2 regions of the Vibrio sp. 704 genome follow, and region 2 is predicted to be linked to the other one. Evidence: predicted binding sites of a transcription regulator. Region 2 holds the regulator's gene; the other holds the start of a gene.

Region 1 (16,707 bases), on a different contig from region 2:
CCATAGCGTTTTGGACCCACCTGATTTCCATGCCGAACTCAGAAGTGAAACGAAATAGCGCCGATGGTAGTGTGGGGCTTCCCCATGTAAGAGTAGGACATCGCCAGGCTTTAGTTTTATTTTCACTTTTTCGAAAAGTGAAGACAAAAGCGGACGCTTGCTTATTAAAGCGAGTGATACCACTGCGGAGTGGTAGTTCAGTTGGTTAGAATACCGGCCTGTCACGCCGGGGGTCGCGGGTTCGAGTCCCGTCCACTCCGCCACTTATATTAAGCCTCAGTCGAAAGACTGGGGCTTTTTCCGTTTTGGTTACCCGACTTACCTTAAACCCACTTTCATATTGAAACCTTGCATCGAGAGGCCGGCTTCCCTCTGGCGATGCTTTCTAAGCCCTACGAGCTAGCACGTAACTCTGTGCCTTAGTCTTAGTCTTATTCCGATACCAAGCTCTAACCAAAGCTCCTTTTATTCGATATTAGAAAATCTAGTTATGTGACAGAGTTTAATTGTTTGAGCTGTCACTTGTTCCAATCTTGAAAACAGAACGACTTTGAATACAAGCTTAGTCTCACTGAGATCAAGAGGGAGGGGGGCTACATTTCTGTTAAGGCTTTGATCTACCTGAATGCTAGCTCAGTTTTATCTTGGTGGGATTGCTAACCTGTTTGGGTTCTGAACGCAATCACCCTAAATGTCTCTTTCTCATAAAAATACAAACTCGCTCATTGCTAAGTATTGTGGAAGTTTAGCTTTGATGTTTGCGAGGAGCCTATATTGCCAAGGGAAGAGAAGTGATACAGATGAAAATGGGTAAATTAAAAGGCTCGTCTATGAATACTATCTATCGGCAATAGTTAGTATCTATGAAAATGTAGCGTAGCGATTCTTAGTATATTTGAAGGTATATCAAAGAATAAGGAGCATTAGTCCTTGAAGGGGAGTCTGAAAATTAGTTATGAAAAAAGCAGCTAGGTAGCTGCTTTTTATTTATTAAGTTACGTGTCTTTAAGAGTCCACTGTCTCCGTATGTTCCGGAGTGGTTATTGCTTGGTTGCTCTCTTCCATCTTCTTCTCTTCTGCTTTTGCTTTTTCAATCATTGGAGTGATTGTTGAGCCTTGAATGAGGATAGAGAAAACAACGACGGAGTAGGTCATTACAAGAATAATCTCTTTTACATCGATTAACTTATCTTGAATCACCCAAATACCAGATGGAATGGAAAGTGCCATTGCCAATGCAAGGCCCCCGCGTAAGCCGCCCCACGTCAAGATACGTACTGACCACGGGTTATATTTTCTGTAACGCTTAAAGCCAATGTACGAGAGAAATACGCTTAGATAGCGAGCTGCTAGTACAAGAGGGACTGAAATAGCCATCATGATCCAGTCTTCTTTGTGGAATTCAAACAGCAGCATCGACATGCCGATCAGTAGGAATAACACGCCATTCAAGAACTCATCAACAAGCTCCCAAAAATGGTCAAGGTGATCTTCACTCTCTTTTGAAAAGCCAATAAAGCGTGTCCAGTTGCCAATCATAATACCGGATACAACCATTGCGAGTGGGCCTGATACATGGATGTATTCAGCAAATGCGTAACCTGCTGTTGGGACACCAATGGTAAGTAACAATTCCATTGAGTGATCATCGGTGGCACTGATCAAGTAGTGGAATAGCAAACCGAGGACGAAACCATATGTGATACCACCGATAGCTTCTTGGATGAAGAGCAAGGTGACACTACCTACAGTTGGTGCCTCAGTGCCAAATGCAATCGTAAATAGAGTGACGAAGATAACCAAACCGAAGCCATCATTGAAGAGCGATTCTCCTTCAATCTGAGTGGAGATACGTTTAGGAGCATCTAGTTTTTTCACAATAGCCAATACAGCGATTGGGTCAGTTGGTGATATTAGAGCACCAAATAGTAAGCAGTAGACCAAATCAAATTGGATGCCAATTAACTGACAAAACCCATACAGCGCAAATCCAATAAAGAACGTGGAAAACAGTGTGGCTCCAAGGGCTAAAACAGTGATCTCCCACTTTTGATCTTTAAGGTTCGGGAGTTTGATGCCTAGTCCACCAGCAAATAGTAAGAAGCCAAGAATGCCTTTGAGCAAGAAATCTTCGAAGTTAATCCTTGTGACCGTCTCCGTCGCAATTTCGGTGAGATGGAACCAGTTGTTTTGACCCGCAATTAAGATTAGAAGTGAAAGCACCATTGAACCTGCGGTAATCGCAATGGTGGTTTGCATCTTTCCTATCTTGCTGTTTACAAAAGCAATTAGCATCGCAGCTGCGGATAGAAAACATAAAGTATGATAGACCGACATAGAGCTCTCTATTTGTAACATTTTATGAATGGAATTCTCGGCTGATGCTGCTTAAATAGCAAACATTTTTTCGTGATTATTTTGCAAGTTAAGAAGGATATAAAATAATCATTAATTCTACGTTTAGACGTCTAGACTCCTGAAGTTTGTGTGATAGGATGGAAAGATAACTAAAGGAATGAGGCTGTACTGTGGGAAGTAACGTAAGACAACAGATTGAAGCTCAATTGAAGCAACGTATTCTTTTGATTGATGGTGGTATGGGAACCATGATTCAGGGATGCAAACTTGAAGAGCAAGACTATCGAGGAACGCGCTTTGCGGATTGGCATTGTGATCTAAAAGGTAACAACGACCTGTTGGTTCTAAGTCAGCCTCAACTTATCAAGGAAATTCACGCTGCATATTTAGAAGCGGGTGCAGATATTCTTGAGACCAACACTTTTAACGCAACAACCATTGCGATGGCTGACTACGAGATGGAAAGCCTAAGTGAAGAAATTAACTTTGCAGCTGCCAAGCTTGCACGTGAAGTTGTAGACGAATGGACCGCAAAAACACCCGATAAACCGCGTTATGTCGCAGGGGTTTTAGGGCCGACGAACCGCACTTGTTCTATCTCTCCTGATGTAAACGACCCTGGATATCGCAATGTCTCTTTCGACGAGTTAGTTGAGGCTTACTCTGAATCGACTCGAGCGCTTATTAAAGGTGGTTCAGACCTTATTCTTATCGAGACCATCTTCGATACGCTTAACGCTAAGGCTTGTTCATTTGCTGTTGAAAGTGTGTTTGAAGAGATGAGTATTGAGTTACCTGTGATGATCTCGGGGACTATTACTGATGCTTCCGGTCGGACATTATCCGGTCAAACCACAGAAGCGTTTTACAACTCATTACGTCATGTTAAACCGATTTCGTTTGGTTTGAACTGTGCACTTGGTCCAGATGAGCTGCGTCCTTATGTTGAAGAGCTCTCTCGTATATCAGAATCTTTTGTTTCCGCTCACCCAAATGCTGGGCTTCCGAATGCATTCGGCGAATACGATTTGTCGCCAGAAGATATGGCTAAGCATGTTAAAGAGTGGGCTCAAAGTGGCTTTTTAAACTTGATTGGTGGGTGTTGTGGTACAACTCCTGAGCACATTCGCCAAATGGCACTCGCGGTTGAAAATATCGCCCCTCGTCAATTACCTGAACTTCCCGTTGCTTGTCGCTTGTCTGGCCTAGAGCCACTCGCTATTGATAAAGACTCTTTATTTATCAATGTCGGTGAGCGTACGAATGTAACCGGTTCTGCGCGTTTTAAGCGCTTAATTAAAGAAGAGCTGTACGATGAAGCGCTCGATGTGGCTCGTCAACAAGTTGAAAATGGCGCTCAAATTATCGATATCAACATGGATGAAGGCATGTTGGATGCACAAGCTTGTATGGTTCGCTTTTTAAACCTTTGTGCGTCAGAACCTGAAATCTCAAAAGTACCAATCATGGTTGACTCTTCCAAGTGGGAGGTTATTGAAGCCGGTCTTAAGTGCATCCAAGGCAAAGGCATTGTTAACTCGATCTCTCTCAAAGAAGGCAAAGAGAAATTCGTTGAACAAGCTAAGTTGATCCGCCGTTACGGTGCGGCTGTGATTGTGATGGCGTTTGATGAGATTGGGCAAGCAGATACACGTGAGCGCAAAGTAGAAATTTGTACCAACGCTTACCGAATTCTTGTTGATGAAGTGGGCTTTCCACCAGAAGACATCATTTTTGACCCAAACATTTTTGCCATTGCTACGGGGATCGAGGAGCATAATAACTACGCGGTGGATTTCATTGAAGCCGTTGGCGATATCAAACGTGATTTACCACATGCGATGATCTCGGGTGGTGTTTCTAACGTCTCATTCTCTTTCCGTGGCAATAACTATGTACGTGAAGCGATTCACGCGGTGTTCCTCTACCACTGTTTTAAAAATGGTATGGATATGGGGATTGTGAATGCGGGTCAGTTAGAAATCTACGATAACGTGCCTGAAAAATTGCGTGAGGCTGTGGAAGATGTCGTTCTTAACCGTCGTGATGACGCCACTGAGAGATTGTTAGATATCGCGGCGGAATATGCAGGCAAAGGGGTAGGTAAAGAGGAGGATGCCTCTGCACTTGAGTGGAGAACTTGGCCTGTTGAAAAGCGCTTAGAGCACGCGTTAGTGAAAGGAATAACTGAGTTCATCGTTGATGATACCGAAGAGGCTCGTGTCAACGCTTCAAAGCCATTAGAGGTGATTGAAGGCCCATTAATGGACGGGATGAACGTCGTCGGAGACTTGTTTGGTGAAGGTAAAATGTTCCTTCCTCAGGTCGTAAAATCTGCACGAGTGATGAAGCAAGCAGTCGCGCATCTGGAGCCCTACATCAATGCAGAAAAGCAGGTGGGACAAACAAACGGTAAGATTTTGCTAGCGACGGTCAAAGGTGATGTACATGATATCGGGAAAAATATCGTTGGCGTTGTATTGCAGTGCAATAACTACGAAATTATCGATCTTGGTGTCATGGTTCCTTGCGAAAAGATCTTAAAAGTAGCGCAAGAAGAGAACGTCGATATTATTGGTTTATCAGGGTTGATCACCCCTTCATTAGACGAAATGGTGCATGTTGCAAAAGAGATGGAGCGTCTCGACTTTAACTTACCTCTTCTCATCGGTGGCGCAACAACGTCAAAAGCCCATACAGCAGTTAAGATTGAGCAAAATTACAAGCATCCAGTGGTTTACGTGAACAACGCCTCACGTGCAGTGGGCGTATGTACTTCTCTTCTGTCAGATGAACGTCGCCCTGAATTTGTTGAAAAACTTGAAGCTGATTACGAACGAGTACGTGATCAACATAATCGAAAGAAACCGAGAACCAAACCAGTGACATTAGAAGCGGCTCGAGCGAATAAAGTTGCTATCGATTGGGAAGCTTACACCCCTCCAGTGCCTGTTAAGCCTGGCATTCATATCTTCGATGATTTTGATGTGGCTATATTACGTCAATACATCGATTGGACACCATTCTTTATGACTTGGTCACTTGTGGGTAAGTATCCAACAATTTTCCAACATGAAGAAGTTGGTGAAGAAGCAAAACGTTTATTCGAAGATGCCAACGAGTTACTTGATCGAGTTGAGCGAGAAGGCCTGTTAAAAGCGCGTGGAATGTGTGGCTTATTCCCTGCTGCGAGCGTGGGGGACGACATTGAAGTTTATGCTGATGAAACTCGTACCGACGTTGTGAAAGTATTACGTAACTTGCGACAACAGACCGAGAAACCAAAAGGATTCAACTATTGTTTATCCGACTACATCGCACCTAAAGAGTCGGGTAAACATGATTGGATAGGGGCATTTGCTGTCACTGGTGGTATTGGTGAACGAGAGCTTGCTGATGAATACAAAGCACAGGGAGATGATTACAACGCAATTATGATTCAAGCGGTGGCGGATCGCCTAGCCGAAGCGTTTGCTGAGTATTTGCATGAGCGTGTCCGTAAAGAAATTTGGGGTTATGCAGCTGATGAAGATTTATCTAACGATGATCTCATTCGTGAAAAATACCAAGGTATTCGCCCTGCGCCGGGTTATCCCGCGTGTCCTGAACATACTGAAAAAGGACCGCTTTGGGAGTTACTTAATGTGGAAGAGAACATTGGTATGACTCTAACCTCCAGCTATGCAATGTATCCGGGCGCGTCAGTCTCTGGTTGGTATTTCTCTCATCCTGACTCACGTTACTTTGCGATCGCACAGATCCAAGAAGATCAGCTAGAGAGTTACGCCGATCGTAAGGGGTGGGATAGGATCGAGGCTGAAAAATGGTTAGGGCCAAACATTAACGGTTAAATTGATGTTTACCTCGTCCAAATGTAACAACTAATGAAACGACAAAGGGCTGCAAATACGCAGCCCTTTGTTTTATTGAGTTGAACTTACTTCTCAAACAACTCGGTGTGGAGTTTTTGTATGGCTTGTTTCGATACTGATTCATGGAGCAAGAAGCATAAGTTGTGAGGGCTAGCGCCATAACAAATCATGCGTAGGTTAAAATCTTCTAGCGTGCCAAAAACCTGTTTCGCGTAGCCTTTACTCTCACTCATGTTGTTACCAATGAGAGCAACGAGGCATAGGTCATGTTCAACTTCTACCTTACATAGCTCTTCTAACTCTTCTCGTACAGCTTGCGGCAGCTGCGGCGCGCCGCCGGATGTATCGGTTTGATCAAGTGTTAACGATACACTGATTTCAGATGTTGTGATCAAATCGACAGAGATCTTATGCTTTGCAAGGATCTCAAAGACCTTTGCTAAGAAGCCGTATGCGTGGAACATATTGGCGCTGCGTAGCGTTACCATGGTTTGGTTACAACGCAAAGCTAGCGCACGGAATAACGGTGAGCTTTCGATTTGGTGGCGAATCCAAGTTCCCCCTTTTTCTGGCTCTTTCGATGACCCTACAAATACCGGAATGTCGTGGCGTAATGCGGGTACTAGCGTAGAAGGGTGAAGGATTTTAGCGCCAAAGTTAGCCATTTCTGAAGCTTCACTAAAGCTGATCTCGGGAATTGGTGAGGCTTTTGGTGCAATTCGCGGGTCTGTTGTGTAGATACCTGGAACATCAGTCCAGATTTCTAGCCCTGCTGCTTTAACGCTCTCAGCAATTAAGGCGGCGCTGTAATCGCTGCCCCCTCGACCTAATGTTGTTGTATTACCGGCTTCGTCAGATCCTATGAAGCCTTGAGTAACAACAACGGATTGTTGGCAAAGTGGTACGAGTTTATCTTGCGCAAGCGTCGAAATTGCTTCAATGTTTGGCTCCGCGCGACCAAAGTTGTCATCAGTACGCAGCACATCGCGGATATCAAAGCGCACAGCTTGAATGCCTCGCTCACACATTAACTGAGTTAGAATATGCGTCGACATGAGTTCGCCACATGCGACTAAATGATCGGTTAACTTCGCACTAGCTTGGATAGATGCAGCCTCGGCCAGGCTGGTTACGGTATCTAATATGCCATACACCTCGGCAGCAGTTTTCGTGCTGTCTTCGAGCTGAGTTAAAATGGCGTCATGAATGTTGGCCAAATTTTGTAGCAGCTCAGTACGGTGCGTTTGATCCTGAACACCGTTGGCGAGTTCTACCAATAGGTTGGTGACGCCAGAGCAAGCGCTGCTCACGACCAGGCGAGTAGTTGGATTGTTTTCGATAATGGTGGCGCAACGACTCATTGCCTCAAAGTTGGCAACACTGGTTCCACCGAATTTAGCTACGTTAAATGCGCTCACTGCGTTCTCCCACGACTTCCTAAAAAATTGTACATCCAATGTTTAGTGAGAAAAGGAACAGAGCAAAAAGAGAGGTATTTAGAATGCTATTTGAAAAATTTACCCTCAGAAGCCCTTCATCAGACTGCGCTGATGACAGTTGATGGGATTCAGCCCAATTCAACCGACAAGTCAAATCCTGCAACTTTGACTTACCTCGGCACTACTCCCCCTCAATGATTGGTGTTGGAATTGCGGTTCCACAAATCATCTACCTGGGTAGCGCTCCTCTTCTACATAAAGCTCAAACATTGAACGGTTTTGAGACCTTAATGTCAATCAATATTTCAACCTTTATGGTGTTTTTTATTAACGATTTTGTGACACTGGTTTGACCTCCATACTTACGGCTAATTGCTGATAGAGGAAAAATCTATTAGGGTGAAGAACCCTACACCTGAGCCATGTTATTGAATAGAACTTTTAGAATGCTCAGGATAAAAGATAATCAAGGAGCTGACATGTCGATCCAAAGCTTTATTCCACCTCACCGTATTTTAATGGGACCTGGTCCTTCTGATATTTATCCTCAAGTGTTACAAGCACTAAGCCGTCCTACTGTAGGTCACCTTGATCCTCTGTTTATCGGTATGATGGATGAGCTCAAGCAGCTATTGAAGTATGCCTTTCAAACTGACAATGAGTTCACGATTGCGGTTTCAGCGCCAGGTAGTGCAGGGATGGAAACCTGCTTTGTAAACTTGATCGAGAAAGGCGATAAAGTGATCGTCTGCCGTAATGGTGTATTTGGTGAACGCATGCGCGAAAATGTCGTCCGTGCTGGTGGTGAAGTTGTTATCGTCGATGATGAATGGGGGACGCCTGTTTCCATTGATAAAGTCGAGCAAGCACTCGAACAGCACCCAGATACAAAAATTCTTGCTTTTGTGCATGCGGAAACCTCAACTGGTGCAGTCAGTGATGCTCAAGCATTGGGTAAGCTGGCGAAACAGCATAATGCATTATCTATTGTTGATGCGGTGACGTCACTTGGTGGTGTGCCGTTAAAAGTGGATGAATGGCAACTGGATGCGGTTTACTCTGGTAGTCAAAAATGTTTGTCATGTGTACCTGGGCTCTCACCAGTGACGTTTTCTCCTGCCGCGATTGAAAAGATTCAAGCAAGAACAACACCAGTACAGAGTTGGTTCCTCGATCAGAGTTTAGTTTTGGGGTATTGGAGTGGAGAAGGCAAGCGTAGTTACCATCATACGGCGCCAGTTAATAGCTTGTATGCGCTTCATGAAGCTTTATTGATACTGAAAAATGAAGGATTAGAAAACGCTTGGGCTCGTCACCAACTGATGCATGAAAAACTCAAAAATGGCTTACAAAAGTTAGGCTTTGAATTTGTTGTGGACGAATCCCATCGGTTGCCACAATTAAATGCGATTTATGTGCCTGAAGGAATTGATGAAGCAAAAGTTCGTGCTCACTTGCTAGAAACCTATAACCTAGAAATTGGTGCAGGCCTTGGGGCATTAGCTGGTAAAGCGTGGCGTATTGGCTTAATGGGTTACGGCGCTCGATCTGAAAACGTTGCGCTGTGCTTAAAAGCGTTAGAAGAGTCACTCACTGAATAAAATCATACAGTAATGAGATAAAGAAAAGCGAAGGTCATCCCTTCGCTTTTTTGTATTTATTACTCAGCTCCTGAAGTGGGGGCTGGTGAGGCAGAGATTGCTTGAGAGGGTGGTCGGTAATTGACGTCACTGAAATCAATCTTCGGGAACAAAAACTGCGCTTCAGCTCTAATTTGCTCCGCTTTACTTGAGTCATCTAAGCTTTGGTAGGCCAAAATCAAATTATTATAAAATGCAGGGCGAGGCTTATCTTTGATGATTTTTAGCGACCAATCGATATAAGGCTGAATCAAGGTTGCGTCTTGTTGGTACAGCCCAAGGTTTAAAAACGTGCTGTAGACATCCCAATCAAACCTGTCTTTCCAAACTACAGGGTTACTGACTTGATTCAGAATATCAGGGTTAGTTGGTCTAGTGGTCTCAAACTTCGTCAATACATAGTTCGTATGTAATGCGCTTACCATGTAAAACGTAAACGCAACGGGAAGTACCAAACTAAAAACACGCAGCAAGCTTTTGGTCACATTACTAAAGCCGACTTGTCGATAACGAGAGACGCGCTGATCGACCCAGTACAGCAGGATAACGAAGATCAACCAATGCACGAGAGAGTGGTAGAAAGGGTATTCCAGTTGTGAGTGCAATACGATAGGTATAAACAAGGCCAGCAACGCAAGACGAGTTCCGCGTTTGGCTTGATAGATTCGATACAGTACCAGTGCCATCGCTAAGAAGATGCCGAGTATTGGCAGCAAGCCACCTTCTACTCCCCAGTAAAGCAGCTCGTTATGCGGATGATCCATGGCAGGCAAACCAGCTGGGTAATTCTCATTTAGGGCATGTTGACGAGCCGTATACAGCATGTACTCAGATTCAAACTTGCCATATCCATAACCAGTAAAAGGCTTTTCAATCACCATGTCTAATGTTTGCGGAAAAGTATACGCTCGAGGAGACTCTATATTTACTTTTTCTGCGGCTAACCCACCTCCATCAGGAAAGGCAAGATGCATGACAACGACTGAGAGTAAGAGCCCACTTACAAGTGACACAACCCAGCGGATAAAGCGCCCTTTGGTTGCAAAGCGGTACATGTATGGAATGACCAACAACACGGCGATGACCGAGGCTAACCAACCAGTGCGTGAAGCCAACGCCACAATTAGTGGTAAAGTTAAAACTGGTACGGCATAGAGAAGGTAAACATCGCTTAACTTACGGTCGTATTTGTAGGGCTGACGTGCAAGTAAATAGCTGGCAATCACCAACCCTGTCGCAAGAAAGCTGGCCATTACATTGGGCTGTTGGAAAATACCATAAGGACGATTGGCCACCGTGTCGTAACCAAACGGATTGCCTGGTTTGAGATACAGATATTGTGTCAAACCAAAAATGGCTTCGATAACAACCGCAAGGACAATGAACCATAATAGGCGTTGGCGATGTTTATTACTGAAATGAAATTGTTGTAAGACAATAAAGAACAGGACACCACACCACAGGCCAATGAGCTTATTGGCTGCCAAACTGCTATTCGCATTTGGGTACAGAATGGGCACCGTCATGATAAGAGCACTAATGAACAAGCCGATGGTTAGTTTTGAGTAACGTAGTACTCGATTATTCGCAAGTTGGTAACACCCAATGCCTAATGCAAAGCTAAAAGCAATCCAAGTTGTCGCATTGAACGAAAGCGAAAGCCCCGAACCGCCGGGGTTGGGCATGAAAAAGTGCATTGCTAACACAAATAGTGTTGCCAAGGCAATGAGAAACTTGCGATTGAGGGGAACCTGTACTTTTTCGGGAGAAAGCTTTGTTCCACTTACATGTATAGTAGCCATAGTTATTGCGTTGTTTTGAATGAAAAAAGACCAGCACTTGCTGGTCTCGATACTTTACCTGTTTTTTCTACTTCAACATAGGCTTGAGGAAGTGAGCTGTGTGCGAACCCTCGATTTGCGACACATCTTCCGGAGTGCCTTGAGCAATTATCTCGCCGCCACCCTGACCCCCTTCAGGACCAAGATCGATAATCCAGTCCGCAGTCTTAATGACGTCCAGGTTATGCTCGATCACCACGACAGTATTTCCGTGGTCGCGAAGTCTGTGCAGTACAGTGAGCAACTGCTGGATATCATGGAAGTGCAAGCCGGTTGTTGGTTCATCCAAAATGTACAAGGTTTTTCCTGTATCACGTTTGGATAGCTCTCGCGCCAGTTTCACACGCTGTGCTTCACCACCGGAGAGTGTTGTTGCCGCTTGACCCAATCGTATGTACGACAAACCCACATCCATCAGTGTTTGTAGTTTGCGAGCGATGGCAGGAACTGGATCGAAGAAGGTGCGTGCATCTTCGACCGTCATTTCTAGTACTTCATCAATAGTTTTACCTTTGTAACGTACTTCGAGCGTTTCACGGTTGTAGCGTTTACCTTTACACACATCACATGGCACATAAACATCTGGTAGGAAATGCATTTCTACTTTGATAACACCGTCACCCTGACAGGCCTCACAACGACCACCGCGTACGTTAAAACTAAAACGGCCCGGCTTGTAACCGCGAGAACGCGACTCCTGTGTGCCTGCAAACAGTTCACGGATTGGGGTAAAGATCCCCGTATAGGTTGCAGGGTTAGAGCGAGGTGTACGGCCAATTGGGCTTTGATCGATATCGATGACTTTATCGAAGTGCTCTAGACCTTTAATCGATTTATAAGGTGAAGGCTGAGCCGTTGTCGCTCCGTTAAGTTGGGTATGCGCAATTTTAAAGAAAGTATCATTAATCAGCGTTGATTTACCTGAGCCAGATACCCCTGTAATACAGCTGAATAACCCAACAGGAATTGAAAGGTTAACGTTTTTAAGGTTATTACCTGTTGCGCCTAATAGCTCAACCGTTTTTTTCGGATCTCGCGGCGTGCGATCTTTCGGTACTGTGATTTCTTTAACACCACTTAAGTACTGACCTGTCAGAGAATTCGGATTCGCGACTATCTCTTCCATGGTGCCTTCCGCAACAACATTACCACCATGTACGCCAGCACCAGGACCAATATCTATGACATGATCTGCACAGCGAATCGCATCTTCATCGTGTTCTACCACAAGTACGGTATTACCTAAATCGCGCAAATGAGTCAGTGTTTTTAGGAGTCGTTCGTTATCACGCTGGTGGAGGCCAATCGACGGTTCATCTAAGACGTACATGACACCAACAAGACCTGCACCAATTTGGCTTGCTAAACGAATACGTTGAGCTTCACCGCCTGATAAGGTTTCTGCACTGCGTGATAAGTTTAGGTAGTTCAAACCGACGTTAACTAAGAATTGCAGGCGGTCGTTGATTTCCTTCATCACTTTTTCAGCGATTTGGGCGCGTTGACCTTCCAGTTTCAAGGAATGGAAGAATTCCAATGCATCAGCAATGCTGAGTTCAACAATCTCAGGTAGTGTCGTATCAGCAATAAACACGTTACGTGCTTCAAGGCGTAGACGAGTACCGCCACAGCTTGAACAAGATTTAGTGGAGATGTATTTTGCAAGCTCTTCACGGACAGAGTTGGATTCTGTATCACGATAGCGACGTTCTAGGGTATTCAGAATACCTTCGAATGGATGGCGTTTAACGCGAATATCGCCACGATCGTTGATGTATTTAAACTCAATCTCAGTACGACCTGAGCCCTTTAGAATGACATCTTGCGTTTTCTTTGGCAGAGAATTAAAAGGGGCATGGAGGTCAAAACCATAATGATCGGCCAATGAGGTGAGCATTTGGAAGTAGTAGTAGTTCTTTTGATCCCAACCGCGAATCGCACCTTGTGCCAAGCTTAATGAATCATCTTGAATGACTCGGCTTGGATCGAAGTATTGTTGAACACCCAAGCCATCACAAGTGCCACATGCACCAGCAGGGTTGTTGAATGAGAAAAGTCGCGGCTCTAACTCTTGCATGCTGTAACCACATTGTGGACAAGCGAAGTTGGCGGAGAAAATAATCTCTTCACCGTCGCCATCCATTGGCGCGACAACCGCAATTCCGCCTGATAATTCGAGCGTGGTCTCGAAAGATTCGGCCAAGCGCTGTTGTAAGTCTGGACGAACTTTAAAGCGGTCTACCACCACTTCAATGGTGTGCTTTTTATGTAGCTCAAGGGTTGGAGGATCGGAAAGATCGCAAGTTTCTCCATCAATACGCGCACGAATAAAGCCTTGAGCCGCTAAGTTCTCAAGCGTTTTAACATGCTCACCTTTACGTTCTTTGACAATAGGTGCCAATAGCATCATTTTGCTGCCTTCCGGCATCTCTAGGACTTTGTCCACCATTTGACTGATGGTTTGCGCAGCAAGAGGGGCATGGTGCGTTGGACAGCGGGGTTCGCCCACACGAGCATACAATAGACGTAAGTAGTCGTAGACTTCGGTAATTGTACCGACGGTTGAACGCGGGTTATGAGAAGTAGATTTCTGTTCAATAGAAATCGCAGGTGATAACCCTTCAATGTGGTCGACATCGGGTTTTTCCATCAGAGACAAAAACTGACGAGCGTAGGCAGAGAGAGACTCTACGTAGCGTCGTTGGCCTTCTGCATACAATGTATCGAAAGCGAGAGAGGATTTACCGGAGCCACTTAGTCCAGTAATGACAATCAGTTTATCGCGAGGGATTGTAAGATTAATGTCTTTAAGGTTATGGGTTCGGGCACCGCGAACTTCTATTTTATCCATCGTTTTTGCTCTATGTATAACCAAGTGGGGCAAGTATTACATAGTGTGAGAAATGTGCAAAGAAAATTACTGGATAAAAAAACAGTAAAGTAAAAAGCCCAGCGTTGTGCTGGGCTTTCGATACAGTAATTTCGTACTATAACGATGCTTTATACTGCTTTTTGTGTTGCGTGCTTACCTAGCTCAGAGGTTTTTTCATCTTTTAGATACAGGTTTTCAAAACAATAGTTAGTTGCTTCGATGTAACCTTCAACGCTACCACAGTCAAAGCGTTTGCCCTTGAATTTGTAAGCCAATACACAGCCCGCTTTTGCTTGTTTTAGCAGCGCGTCAGTGATTTGAATTTCACCACCTTTACCTGGTTCAGTGTTTTCAATCAGTTCAAAAATATCGGGAGTCAGGATGTAGCGGCCAATGATAGCAAGGTTGCTAGGTGCCGTGCCTTTCTCTGGTTTTTCTACCATGTCGTCTACGCGGTAGATGTCGTCTTTGATCATTTCACCAGAGATAACGCCGTATTTGTGTGTTTCTTCGGCTGGTACTTCTTGCACTGCAACGATAGAACAGCGGAACTGCTTAAATAGTGCCACCATCTGAGCCAGTACGCCCTCTTGCTCGTTCACACAAAGGTCATCTGCAAGAACAACAGCAAATGGCTCATCGCCTACCAATTCTCGTCCAGTTAGAATCGCGTGGCCCAAGCCTTTCATTTCGCGTTGACGTATATAAGTGAAGTTTGCAGATTCAATGATTTCACGGATATCTACCAACAGCTCTTCTTTGTTGGTACCGCTAATCTGATGTTCCAGTTCGTAGTTCTTATCAAAGTGGTCCATGATCGAGTGCTTGCCACGACCTGTCACAATACACATGCCGTTCATACCAGCTTGGATTGCTTCTTCGACACCGTATTCAATAAGCGGTTTGTTCACGACTGGCATCATCTCTTTTGGCATAGATTTCGTTGCCGGTAGGAAGCGAGTGCCATAGCCTGCAGCAGGGAACAGACATTTTTTTATCATTGGGGGAATATCCTATCTCGTTTTTATCAAGAATCTGCGCATAACTTTAACACGAGAGGTATCAATGAATCATGAATAAAGTAGGAAAAAATGTGAGACTCGGTGCGGAAAAAAGATGAGCGACTCGTCATTTCAGTTATCAGAGCCGCTCACATTGCATCATGACATTAAGTTTTGGTCTGCCCAGGCGATTGCCTGTACTCGGTTCTTTACGGATAGCTTTTTGAATATCTGATACAAGTGCGATTTGATGGTGAATTCACTGACGAATAACTCCTCGGCCATCTGACTGTTCGAGGCGCCAGCTTGTAGGCAACGCAGTACTTGTAGCTCACGAATGGTTAGGTCTACCGTAGCTGGTGCAGTATGAGTATTAATGACATTGCGGTAATAGTGTAAAAGTTGACTGGTTACATTACGCGGCAGCCAGTTTTGACCGTTAACAATGCCTTTTAACCCTTCTCCAATTTGCTCTAGCGTATCTTCAGAATAAAACACACCTTTTAATTGACCAAATGAAAGAAGTTCATCTGTGGTTAGTCTTTTAGGCACGTTGAAGACAACGGTTTCAAAGTTTTTCCATACAAGAGGCAAGTTTTTGATCGATTGAACAAGTGATTTATGTTCACTGAAGTCGATCAGTAGAATTTTATTACGGTGTTGTGGCTTGGCTTCCATGAGTGCTGCGGTTGAAATCACCGGGATGCTCATATCAACGTACTTTTCGAGTGCCGCCACTTTTTTTTGCGCATTATCTTCCATACTGATCAGAAATAGCTTTCTTGCGTAAGCCGACTTTCTCACGTGTTCCAATCTCCCTGGGTTCAATAGAAGCCATAAACTGGCATTAAAGAGAGGCCATAACCATCGCTTTACTGAATAAATGCGTTCGAATTCAAAGCTTCACGAAACGATGTCTGCAACGCGAATCAAAAATGCTACACACGTAAGTTGAAATACGATTTGGGTTCTAGAGGATGACTCAATAGATCACAATGGTATTAGACTTTAATCAAAACATTAAAGCGTGCTATTCTAATGCGCTAAAATTTTATATATCCAGAGTGAAACGGAGCACATCATGGCCAGCCGTGGAATTAACAAAGTTATTTTGGTGGGGAATCTAGGTAACGACCCTGAAATTCGTTACATGCCGAATGGCGGTGCAGTAGCAAACATTACTATTGCGACTTCTGATTCATGGCGTGATAAAGCGACTGGCGAACAGCGCGAAAAAACGGAATGGCACCGTGTTGTGTTGTTCGGCAAACTTGCGGAAGTAGCAGGTGAGTATTTGCGTAAAGGCTCTCAAGTTTACATTGAAGGGCAACTGCAAACTCGCAAATGGCAAGATCAAAGTGGTCAAGATCGCTACTCAACTGAAGTCGTTGTTCAAGGCTTCAATGGTGTGATGCAAATGCTTGGCGGTCGTGCTCAAGGTGGCGGCGCACCTATGGGCGGTCAACAGCAGCAACAAGGTGGATGGGGTCAGCCTCAACAGCCAGCTCAGCAGCAGTACAATGCGCCTCAGCAACAGCAACCACAACAACAGGCTCCGCAGCAATCACAGCAGCAGTACAATGAGCCACCAATGGATTTTGACGACGATATCCCGTTCTAAATTCTGCTTATGCTTGAATCGAAAAGGCCGCGAATATCGCGGCCTTTTTTATTGTCGCAATCT
Region 2 (6,517 bases):
TTTTTTTCTAAACGCGCCACATAGCGAAGCACTTGATCGTTTCTCTGTGCTTTTGTCAGACGCTCTTGAAGTATTTCACTCAACAACGCTCCATTATCGAAGAAATCATCTAAGCTCAGTTCTCTTAATTCTTCTGGCACCAAAGACTCAACTTTAACGCTGTCTGGTTCTATATCTAGGCCCGATTCTCGAGCCAAGATGACTAACTTACGCATTACATCGGAGCCATCTAAATCAGAACGAGGGTCAGGTTCGGTTAACCCTTGCTGCCAAGCAAGATCGACTAAATCATTAAATGGCACAGAACCATCAAACTGTTGGAACAGCCATGATAACGTCCCCGAGAAAATCCCCGATAGAGCGACGATTTCATCCCCACTTTCACGAAGATCTCGCACGGTATGGTTTATCGGTAACCCGGCACCAACCGTTGCGTTGTATAGCCAATGACGACCAATTTTAGCGAATGCATCTTGAACCTGATGGTAGTACTGACTATCTGCGGAACCGGCCACTTTGTTAGCGGAAATCAAATGAATGCCTTGCTGTGCGATTTCTACGTAGCGCTGAGCTAACTCTTTACTCGCGGTAACATCAAGCACGACGGCTTCATCATAGCTTTTAAGTGCTCCCAAACGTGCCAGCCAATCCCCATTGTTTGCTATGCTTTCATCATCAAATCGTTCAGCAACACTCGCCGCCTCAATACCTTGCTCATCGAACCAATAGGTTTGGCTATCCACAACCGCGACAAGATCAAAGCTCATACCATGACGTTTTTCGAGCTCACTTTTTTGCGTCGCAAATAAATTTAACCAACTAGAACCAATATTACCCTTGCCACATAAAGCCACTGCCACGCGTTTTTGCGCTTGGAACAACTGGCTATGAATCGTTTGAACCAACGCCTCGGTATCAGTACGGCGCAAAACAGCGACTAGGCTCAGTCCTGAGTCTGTTTCAGAGATAAATTCTACCGGAGAGTGCTTTAGCTTCTGATAAAAGCCAAAGCAATGATTGGCGTTTTTCGTAACGCCTGCACCTACCGCAGCTAAGAGCGAGTAACCTTCTTTTAGCTTAATTTCTGCCTCTACCGCAAGCTCTTGCAAGTGTTTCAATGCACCACCGGCGATTTCTGCGGTGTAAGCCAAGCGTAGCGTATGCTGATCGGATTGAGCTTCAAATGCCAGTGGCTCTAATTGCGCGCGCTGCAACGCTTGTAATACATCACTCTGTGTTTTTTCGAAGTCGTGCCCATGCATGAAAGACAACTGCACCAATAAAACATCATCCAGTGAAGTAATAATTTTAGCGCCACGACCAGATGCCAATACACGCTCAATACGAGTAGAACCCGACTCTGGCAGATAGCTACACTTGAGATTAAGGTCCATGGTACTTTGCGCCACAGGCTGAAGCGTACGACTGTGTAGCACTGGGGCAGCTAAGCGAGCAAGTTCACTGGCTTCATCCAATCGAAGTAACGGTAATAAACAAGCGTCAGACACCAAACGTGGATCGGCACTATAGACACCAGCAACATCACTCCAAATCGTGACAGTACTGACTTCAGCAAGCGCGCCTATGACCGTTGCAGAATAGTCAGAGCCGTTACGACCAAGTAGAATGGTTTCTCCTGCCTCGTTCTGAGCCATAAAGCCAGTAATTACCACACGTTTATGGTTATGCTGCGCGAGGATCTCTTTAATTAAAGGGTATGAACGAGCGCGATCAACCTCTGGTTGAGTTCCCGCTTCTGCACGTAAAAACGCTCGTGCATCTTGTGCAACCGCAGGGATAGAACGTTGAGATAATAACGCGGCCAATAGGCGAGCAGACCATACTTCTCCGTGCCCCAGTACCGCGGCTTTTTGCGCATTAGTGAGTGGTGCAGTCAGCTCCGAGAGAGTACTGAACTCATCATGTAATAAAGCTAACAGCTCTTCTTTTGCTTCACTCTCCAACAAGCTTTCTATTAGCTCAGTTTGAAACTGTCTTAAGCTTTGAAGCGCCTCATGCGCAATTCGGCCATCTTTATTTAACCCTTCCAAAAACTCAATCAAGCGGTTAGTGGTTTTTCCTGCAGCAGAGACGACCACCAGATCATTTTCTGTCGAATACTCCTTGAGAATACCCACAACGCGTAAGTAGCATTCTGGGTTTGCTAAGCTACTGCCACCAAACTTATGCAGCTGACGTTGTACAGTCATTGTTATCGTCTCCTATTACTGGGTAGCTTTAGCGAACGCTTGTTCTAAATCTGTGATGAGGTCTTGTGCATCTTCCAAACCGACAGACAAACGCAATAGTTGATGAGAGACCCCAGCCTCCGCCAGCGCCTCCTCACCCATTGCACGGTGCGTCATGGATGCTGGGTGGCAAATCAAACTTTCTACACCACCTAATGACTCTGCTAATGAAAACAGTTGGAGCTCTTTCACAAACACCTTTAACTGTTCAAACGAACCAGCAAACTCAAAACTCAACATAGAGCCAAAGCCCGTTTGCTGCTTTTTAGCGATGTCATGACCTGGATGTTCCGGCAGGCTTGGATGATAGATAGTTTTAACTAACGCTTGTTTCTGTAGGTAAGCCAGTACCTGCTGTGAGCTCTCCTCATGTACTCGCATACGAGCACCAAGCGTACGAATACCTCGCAGCGTCATATAACTATCGAAAGGTGTGCCCGTTGCACCAATACAATTGCCCCACCATGCAAGCTCTTCTGCATGCGCCTCTGTGTTGGTGATGATTACTCCACCAATTACGTCCGAATGACCGTTGATGTACTTTGTTGTGGAGTGGATAACAAAATCCGCACCTAGCTCTAAAGGTTTTTGGTACACGGGTGTCAAAAAGGTATTGTCCACCGCAACTAACGCGCCGATTTGTTTCGCTTTTTCACAAGTAGCTGCAATATCCACTACGCGAACCAGAGGGTTTGACGGAGTTTCTAGCAAAATGAGTTTTGGTTTTTGTGCCAATGCAGCATCTAAAGCCTGTTCGTCTGATTGATCGACAAACTGAACCTTAAAATCGCCTTTGCTAGCTCGGGTATTAAAAAGACGATAGGTGCCGCCATAACAATCGTGAGGAGCAATAATGAGATCATCTGGGCCGAGAAAAGCGGAAACCCATAAATTTAATGCCGACGTACCGCAGTTAGTAACAACCGCTCCTTTTCCAGACTCAAGTTCAGATAGCGCACTTTCCAACAGTCCGCGGTTTGGATTACCAGATCGTGTGTAATCATACTTGGGCACTTCACCAAAAGCAGGAAAACCATAGTTAGTGGAAAGATAAATAGGTGGAACGACAGCATGATATTGGCTGTCTGATTCAATACCAGTGCGTACTGCAATGGTCGCAAGTTTGCGAGTGCTCATGGGTGTATCCTTTCACGGGTAATGACTTCTAAATAGGAATGCGCTATATCTAATGAGTAACATAAAGTGATCAACACGCTTCCTTTGCTGTTATGTTCACTTTACTCGTCAAAAAATGAGACGTCAACACTTCTAGACGTCTATATGTCTTTGCTTATGGCGGTAAATGCAGCTAAAATCAGCACCTAAATTATTTTTAACCGATTACATAAATGAAGGTGTGCAATGGCTGACTGGAATGGCGAATACATTAGCCCATATGCAGAGCACGGCAAAAAAAGCGAACAAGTAAAAAAAATTACCGTCTCTATCCCGCTAAAAGTTTTAAAGGTGCTAACTGATGAGCGTACTCGCCGTCAGATCAATAACTTACGCCATGCAACCAATAGCGAATTGCTATGCGAGGCATTTTTGCACGCGTACACAGGTCAGCCACTTCCGACAGATGAAGACCTTCGTAAAGACCGTCCTGATGATATTCCAACAGAAGTAAAAGCGCTGATGACGGAAATGGGCATCGAATTTGAGTCATTCGACGAAGAATAAAAAAGCCTGATAAAAGGTTTCAGGTAATAACTCTTGCCTCGAGCCAAATGGATGACATAAAAAATGGGACGCAATAGCGTCCCATTTTTTGTGTATCACATCTGAAAGATATATTACTCTGCCATGTAGTTTTCAGGCATCTCGATACGAGCTACACCTGAATTAACCGCCGCCTGAGCAACCGCTTTTGCAACACGTGGTAGCAAACGTGAATCCATTGGTTTTGGAATAATATAGTCCGCACCAAACTCTAGCTTATCAACACCGGCAGCCTTCAATACGGCTTCAGGTACAGGCTCTTTTGCTAGCTCGCGAATCGCCTCAACGGCTGCAAGTTTCATTTCATCATTGATTTCACTTGCACGCACATCAAGAGCACCACGGAAAATGAATGGGAAACACAATACGTTGTTAACTTGGTTAGGATAATCACTACGGCCAGTACCCATGATCAAGTCATCACGAACTGCGTGAGCAAGTTCCGGCTTGATTTCAGGATCCGGGTTAGAACATGCGAATACGATTGGCTTATCAGCCATCAACTTCAACGCTTCCGCTGGCAACAGGTTTGGACCAGATACACCTAGGAACAGATCTGCACCTTCAATTACGTCTTCTAGTGTGCGCTTATCTGTATTGTTCGCAAATAACTGCTTATATTCATTAAGGTCATCACGACGAGTGTGAATCACACCTTTGCGATCTAGCATGTAGATTTTTTCGCGCATTGCACCGCATTTGATCAGAAGCTCCATACACGCTACAGCGGCAGCGCCAGCGCCAAGACAAACAATTGTTGAATCTTCAAGTTTCTTACCTTGAAGTTCGATTGCATTCAGCATACCCGCTGCCGTTACAATAGCAGTACCATGTTGATCATCGTGGAATACTGGTACATCACAACGCTCAATCAGACGCTTTTCAATCTCAAAACAGTCTGGTGCTTTAATATCTTCAAGGTTGATACCGCCAAAAGTGTCTGCAATGCTCGCAACAGTATCCACAAATTCATCGATCGTGCGGTGCTTAACTTCAATATCAATAGAGTCAAGACCTGCGAAACGCTTAAACAGTAACGCTTTACCTTCCATCACTGGCTTAGATGCAAGTGGACCTAGGTTACCTAGACCTAGAATAGCGGTACCGTTAGAAATAACAGCAACCATGTTCCCTTTTGCAGTGTACTTGTACACGTTATCCGGGTTTTGTGCGATTTCACGCACTGGCTCTGCAACACCAGGGCTGTAAGCAAGGGCAAGATCACCCGCCGTTTCCGCAGGCTTTGTAAGTTCGACAGCAATCTTTCCTGGAGTTGGATAAGCATGGTAATCCAATGCTTTTTGGCGATGTTCTTCTTCTGGAGTGGCTGCTTGGTGGTTGTCTTCAGACATGGACGTTTCTCTTTTTTATTTTTAGGTAAGGGGGCATAAATTCTATCGGATAGAAATCAAACTTCATAGGCAAGATTGCGAGCAATATCCTTAAAAAGCCGATAATAAAAGAGATTAGACCAGATAACGGGGTTAAGCACCTGATTTTCGAGTCAGGTGCTCTTTCTTCTTACTATTATTGGAGTATGCAAACTCAGAAAGTATCGTTACTCTTCGTCCACGTATTGCGCTTGGAGATAATTCTCAATACCAGACATTTCAATCAAGCCAAGTTGCGTCTCTAGCCAATCAACATGTTCTTCTTCATCTTCAAGAATATCTTGGAAGAGATCTCGAGACACATAATCTCGAATGTCTTCAGCGTAGGCAATCGCATCTTTTAAATCTGGAATAGCCGCCATTTCAAGCTTTAAGTCACACTCGAGCATTTCCTTGGTATCTTCACCAATCATCAACTTACCTAAATCTTGTAGGTTCGGTAGGCCTTCAAGGAACAAAATACGCTCAATTAGATGATCGGCATGCTTCATCTCATCGATAGATTCGTGATATTCCTTGTCTGCTAGGTGCTTTAAGCCCCAGTCTTTATACATTCGGGCGTGAAGAAAATACTGATTAATAGCGACGAGCTCGTTACCGAGCACTTTATTGAGATGTTGAATGATGATTGGATCGCCTTTCATGACAAAACCCTCCTCTTTGGCTTCATTTAAATGTAGAAGCAAATGAGAAGGTGTCAAAATGTAAGGCAAATAATTACTGCATACTTACAGCAATTAGCTGGCTTGTTTAAATTCCGTGTAACTAGTTTCCGCTAAAATTTCCTTGGCCTGTCTGATGCACTTACCACATTGGCTGCCCAATGCCGTGCACTTTTTGATTCCTTTAATATCTGTTACGCCTTCATCTATCGCCAACTTCCTAATTTTTTTGTCGGAGACACCATGGCAAAGACAAACGTACATACTCAAAAAACCTATAAAACTAATCTGTGACAAACAATATAAACAAGAATAGTTCTTGTTACCAGTCGCATTATGGTGTCCGCTCAGAATATTTGGTTATAAAGATTTTACCGCTGCAGGAAAAGATCAAAGGGTTAAGAGGGGTGAGTAAAAGCGTTAAGAAATAAAGCCGGTAAAACTCTGTTTTTAAATCGAAAAAGTGACGTCTTTTATTTCAACACTTATAACT

What was found. Region 2 encodes MetJ, which represses methionine synthesis genes. Its sites were predicted from a motif close to TTAGACNTNTANANGTCTAA; they were not measured.
Region 1: metH (methionine synthase) is a predicted target of MetJ. The motif match lies at 2,461-2,480, and genes of this name have one in related genera.

What each region holds. Positions count from the first base shown of each region.
Region 1 is NZ_JAWOUH010000016.1:83,077-99,783, reverse strand. It holds rRNA gene rrf (5S ribosomal RNA) at 1-109, shown strand, start outside; tRNA gene R7R24_RS18520 (tRNA-Asp) at 187-263, shown strand; gene R7R24_RS18515 (cation:proton antiporter) at 1,006-2,337, opposite strand; gene metH (methionine synthase) at 2,529-6,209, shown strand; gene lysC (lysine-sensitive aspartokinase 3) at 6,296-7,648, opposite strand; lysine riboswitch at 7,750-7,928, opposite strand; gene R7R24_RS18500 (pyridoxal-phosphate-dependent aminotransferase family protein) at 8,149-9,270, shown strand; gene R7R24_RS18495 (PglL family O-oligosaccharyltransferase) at 9,330-11,111, opposite strand; gene uvrA (excinuclease ABC subunit UvrA) at 11,179-14,001, opposite strand; gene galU (UTP--glucose-1-phosphate uridylyltransferase GalU) at 14,151-15,023, opposite strand; gene R7R24_RS18480 (LuxR C-terminal-related transcriptional regulator) at 15,183-15,827, opposite strand; gene R7R24_RS18475 (single-stranded DNA-binding protein) at 16,105-16,644, shown strand.
Region 2 is NZ_JAWOUH010000026.1:174-6,690, reverse strand. It holds gene R7R24_RS22105 (bifunctional aspartate kinase/homoserine dehydrogenase II) at 1-2,210, opposite strand, end outside; gene R7R24_RS22100 (O-succinylhomoserine (thiol)-lyase) at 2,226-3,386, opposite strand; gene metJ (met regulon transcriptional regulator MetJ) at 3,612-3,932, shown strand; gene R7R24_RS22090 (malic enzyme-like NAD(P)-binding protein) at 4,046-5,323, opposite strand; gene bfr (bacterioferritin) at 5,530-6,006, opposite strand; gene R7R24_RS22080 ((2Fe-2S)-binding protein) at 6,100-6,288, opposite strand.